Regions from separate parts of the Metabacillus sp. GQ13 genome, predicted to be linked through region 2. Evidence: a T-box and tRNA genes for the amino acid it is inferred to sense, from the RefSeq annotation. Region 2 holds a T-box; the other holds one or more tRNA genes.
The links. A T-box is a leader RNA that pairs with one kind of tRNA and senses whether it is charged. The one in region 2 lies ahead of ileS (isoleucine--tRNA ligase), so its partner is inferred to be a tRNA-Ile.
Positions count from the first base shown of each region.

Region 1: it encodes a tRNA-Ile, which carries the amino acid that the T-box ahead of ileS (isoleucine--tRNA ligase) is inferred to sense. The anticodon was not compared.

Region 1 is NZ_JCAXET010000019.1:108,416-110,801, reverse strand. Features, by position in the region: tRNA gene AC6CHR_RS20780 (tRNA-Ser) at 15-107, shown strand; tRNA gene AC6CHR_RS20775 (tRNA-Met) at 153-229, shown strand; tRNA gene AC6CHR_RS20770 (tRNA-Asp) at 235-311, shown strand; tRNA gene AC6CHR_RS20765 (tRNA-Phe) at 485-557, shown strand; tRNA gene AC6CHR_RS20760 (tRNA-His) at 587-662, shown strand; tRNA gene AC6CHR_RS20755 (tRNA-Gly) at 671-744, shown strand; tRNA gene AC6CHR_RS20750 (tRNA-Ile) at 757-833, shown strand; tRNA gene AC6CHR_RS20745 (tRNA-Asn) at 851-922, shown strand; tRNA gene AC6CHR_RS20740 (tRNA-Ser) at 929-1,019, shown strand; tRNA gene AC6CHR_RS20735 (tRNA-Glu) at 1,045-1,116, shown strand; gene glgB (1,4-alpha-glucan branching enzyme) at 2,243-2,386, shown strand, end outside.
Region 2 is NZ_JCAXET010000006.1:25,530-27,915, forward strand. Features, by position in the region: gene ileS (isoleucine--tRNA ligase) at 1-1,172, opposite strand, end outside; T-box leader at 1,310-1,537, opposite strand; gene AC6CHR_RS08750 (DivIVA domain-containing protein) at 1,685-2,191, opposite strand.

The DNA of each region.
Region 1 (2,386 bases), on a different contig from region 2:
TCTATCATATATTTGGAGGAATACCCAAGTCCGGCTGAAGGGATCGGTCTTGAAAACCGACAGGGGTGTCAAAACCCGCGGGGGTTCGAATCCCCCTTCCTCCTCCATATTTTTAAGTTAGAAAGTGTATGTTTTAATTTTAATACTATTGTCGCGGGGTGGAGCAGTCTGGTAGCTCGTCGGGCTCATAACCCGAAGGTCGCAGGTTCAAATCCTGTCCCCGCAACCAAAAATGGTCCGGTAGTTCAGTTGGTTAGAATGCCTGCCTGTCACGCAGGAGGTCGCGGGTTCGAGTCCCGTCCGGACCGCCATTTTAAAAATTGAAACTGATTATTTTTATACTTATCTTTAGTAATAGGGTTTCGATAAGCGAAAAGCTTGAGGAAATGACTAAACGATCATCGGAGCGTATGTGAATACGAAAAGTTGTGAGTGCAGAAACTGACGAAAAGATTTGAAGCTTAATGGAAGCCGTAAATTTTATGGCTCAGTAGCTCAGTTGGTAGAGCAATGGACTGAAAATCCATGTGTCGGCGGTTCGATTCCGTCCTGAGCCACCTTTTGAAAGTTGAAGACATATTTTGTGGCGGTTGTGGCGAAGTGGTTAACGCATCGGATTGTGGTTCCGACATTCGTGGGTTCGATTCCCATCAGTCGCCCCATTTTTTTCGCGGGTGTAGTTTAGTGGTAAAACCTCAGCCTTCCAAGCTGATGATGAGGGTTCGATTCCCTTCACCCGCTCCAATTTAATTTAATGGGCCTATAGCTCAGCTGGTTAGAGCGCACGCCTGATAAGCGTGAGGTCGATGGTTCGAGTCCATTTAGGCCCACCATTCCATTTAATTTTTATTCCGCAGTAGCTCAGTGGTAGAGCTATCGGCTGTTAACCGATCGGTCGTAGGTTCGAGTCCTACCTGCGGAGCCTTATGGGGAAGTACTCAAGTGGCTGAAGAGGCGCCCCTGCTAAGGGTGTAGGTCGCGTGAGCGGCGCGAGGGTTCAAATCCCTCCTTCTCCGCCAGTTTTAATATTATAGAAGACTCTTAGGCCCGTTGGTCAAGCGGTTAAGACACCGCCCTTTCACGGCGGTATCACGGGTTCGATTCCCGTACGGGTCATTTCTAAAAACTCTGCACTTTGTGCAGGGTTTTTTTCGTCTATCTTTAAATAAGATACTTGGCTTAAGATAAGCGATACTATACCTTAAGAAGGGCAAGCTACTATATATGACTCTAAGCTATAGACTAAGGTTCATCGATTATTTAGGCTAAATTAGGACTACTTTGATTAACCGATCCCACAGAAATATAGATTTCATTATGAAGCTACTTTTCATATTGTTTTAGAAGTCTCCCCAATTTACTATAAATTCAAATTAAGAATAGTCCGTAAAGAAATAAAAAGCTGTAGAGCGTGAATCTCTGTAGCCTTACTATCGTGCTAATTGAAACTAAAGAGAATGAAACATCGTTTAACGTATATCCAAAATTAATAGCAAATTCTTATATGAAAATGTTAAAGGCGGATGTCCTTAACATTTTCAGTCGTTGTTGGGTAAAAAGTAGAAATAGCTATGAATCTAACTGTGATAAATATCTTCTAATATTCAAAAGCAAGAGTTTTTCAATTTTTTCTTTATTACCCTTAATCTATTGATTTATTTATTCTCAATATAAGAAGGAAAATAACAGAGTTAATTGACATTAAAATTGAAAGAGAATGCAGTTTAAAGATGCATTTAGCTATTAATACATAAGGAAACTCTGTTACATACTATCTAAATATACTTCAAATTATGGTAATTTTAAAACCTTCTTATCGAGGTTCCCCTTAATACTTTGTGAAAGAAAAGCATCTTCCTTCAAATAATCCGTAAATTATTTAATTTTTTTTTCTTTCCTTTTGTAAATCGTTCTACAAAATTCAACAAAAAGTCGAATAAGATATTATTTTAATATACTAATCACATGAGATATTAGATGATTATTTAAGTGGTAAAACGTTTTCCTTACCTTCAATTATATTATTCCAATTCAGTTGCAAATTTTCTATAAAGTCAGTAGTTATAAGGGTTTCTAGTATCTATTTTTATATATTTGCCTTAATTTCTTATATTTTAAAAGTATAACATTCAAATAATGCTTCACTCACTTTGTTGGTTTCTGTCGTAAAATACAAGCGTTTTCAATAAAGGTATCTATATGTAAGTCTTGAATCTTTAGCATAGAGATAATAAGAGAAAGGATGACTTACGTGACACTTATTTGTCCAACAGATTATGATATTCATTTGTTTCATGAAGGGCAGTCGTTTGAAAGTTATGGTTTTTTAGGGGCACATATACAGAACCAAAATGGTGTAGTTGGAACAAATTTCTGTGTATGGGCA
Region 2 (2,386 bases):
TGAGTGATAAATTGTAACTTTAATAACGCTCCAACCTCTTGTAATTTTTCTGTGATAGGTTTATTTGCTTCATCGTAGAAGATACCTTCAAAACCTTCAGCCTCTTTTGTCATATAACCCTTTTCATCAACAGGACATAAAACATCTAAACCATATTGTCCGCCTATGATAAAGTCATCCTCGCCGTGTCCTGGAGCCGTATGAACACAACCAGTACCACCGTCGCTAGTTACATGATCACCCAGCATGACAAGCGAATCACGATTATAAAGAGGATGTGAAGCTACAACCCGATTAAGGTCAGCACCTTTAATTGTCCGATCAACCTTATAGTTTTCCCATTCAATTGTTTGGGCAACACTTTCCACCAATGCTGAAGCTACGACAAATTTTTCTCCGTCAACTGCTACAACACTGTATTCTAAATCAGGATGGACGGAGATTCCTAAGTTTGCAGGAATAGTCCAAGGTGTTGTTGTCCAGATAATTATTTTTTCATCGTTAGTTAATACACCTTTCCCATCTTTTACGGGAAAAGCAACATATATGGATGGTGAGCGTTTATCAGCATATTCTATTTCAGCTTCCGCTAAAGCAGATTCACTTGATGGAGACCAATATACCGGTTTAAGACCTTTATAAATATATCCTTTTTTTGCCATCTCTCCAAATACTTTGATCTGTTGGGCTTCGTATTCTGGTTTTAAGGTCACATATGGATTATCCCAATCTGCACGAACACCTAAACGTTTGAATTGTTCACGTTGTGTGTTAATTTGATCCCAAGCATACTCTTCACAAAGTTTTCGAAAATCAGCAACCGACATTTCTTTTCTTTTAACTTTTTTATTTTTCGTAAGTGCTGTTTCAATTGGTAGACCATGTGTATCCCAACCCGGTACATATGGAGCACAATATCCATTCATTGATTTATAACGTACAATAAAATCTTTTAAAATCTTGTTAAGAGCATGCCCCATATGGATGTCACCATTTGCATAAGGCGGTCCATCATGCAAGATAAAGAGTGGACGGTCTTTCGTTCTCTCTTGAACCATATTATAAATATCCATTTCCTCCCACTTATCTTGCATTAGTGGTTCTCTATTTGGCAGATTTCCTCTCATTGGGAAATCAGTTTTCGGCATTAAAAGAGTATCTTTATAATCCATTTTCATTCCTCCAGTTAATTTTGTTAGATTTTATAAAAAAGTATAAAAAAACAATACACTTTCATATGAATTTGATCTTTTTAAGTAACCTATACTAATATGATCGAATAAAACACAAAAAAACCTTCTCATCCCTACAAAGGGACGAGAAGGTTTTCTCGCGGTACCACCCTAATAGGTTAACGATAAATATTAACCCACTCGACATTCGTAACGAGAATGACACGCCATTGCTTACTAATTTAACATGTTCAGCAAGGAACTCTAGGGTGATCTTTTATCCTTCCACTTATCTCGAGCTTACACCATCCTCGATTCGCTAAATAAGGGTAGAAAGGATTACTTTTCCCTTTCACCGTTTTTAATGATATAGATTGTATCAAAACAATCATTTAAGTTTTATTGACATTTATCAGCATTACCATTTTTTTGAATGATCTTACTTCAGTCCAACTTAATAAAAGATATCTTTGTTTTCGTATTATATGCGATTCAAATTAACAAAGTCAAGTTTATGCCTCTGTTTCTTCTGTCTCTCCAAAGATTGGTTCTACTTCATATTCTAGTAAATGATCCCAATCATCATTTTTTAGAAGATCTAATTGTGCCTCAATAAGCATTTGGAATCGTGTTCTGAATACCTTTGATTGCTTTTTAAGTTCTTCAATTTCCATAGCAATCTTTCGTGACTTAACCAGCGCTTCATTAATAATTCGATCAGCATTTTTTTCTGCTTCTTTAATAATTAACTTAGATTCTTTTTGAGCATTACGTTTTACGTCATCACCAGCTTCTTGAGCAATGATTATCGATTTATTCAAGGTTGATTCGATATTAGTAAAATGACCTAGTCTTTCATTCATTTCATTTACACGTGACTCAAGTTCCTTTTTATCGCGTATGACCATTTCATAATCTTTTATTACCTGATCAAGAAATTCATTTACTTCGTCTTCGTCATATCCACGAAACCCTTTACTGAATTCCTTATTATGGATATCTAATGGTGTTAAAGGCATGGATGCCACCTCCAGTATATAGTAAAATAGTTTATCCTTGTCAACATTATAAAGCAAATTTCGACAGGATTGTTGAAATTCCTGCTAATTTAATAATTTATTTTTAAATTAGCGACTAATCATTCTTTATTTTAGGCTTTTTACTTTCAAACCTAGTATTCTCGGCATATAAATATCACACCCGTATTAAAGCTA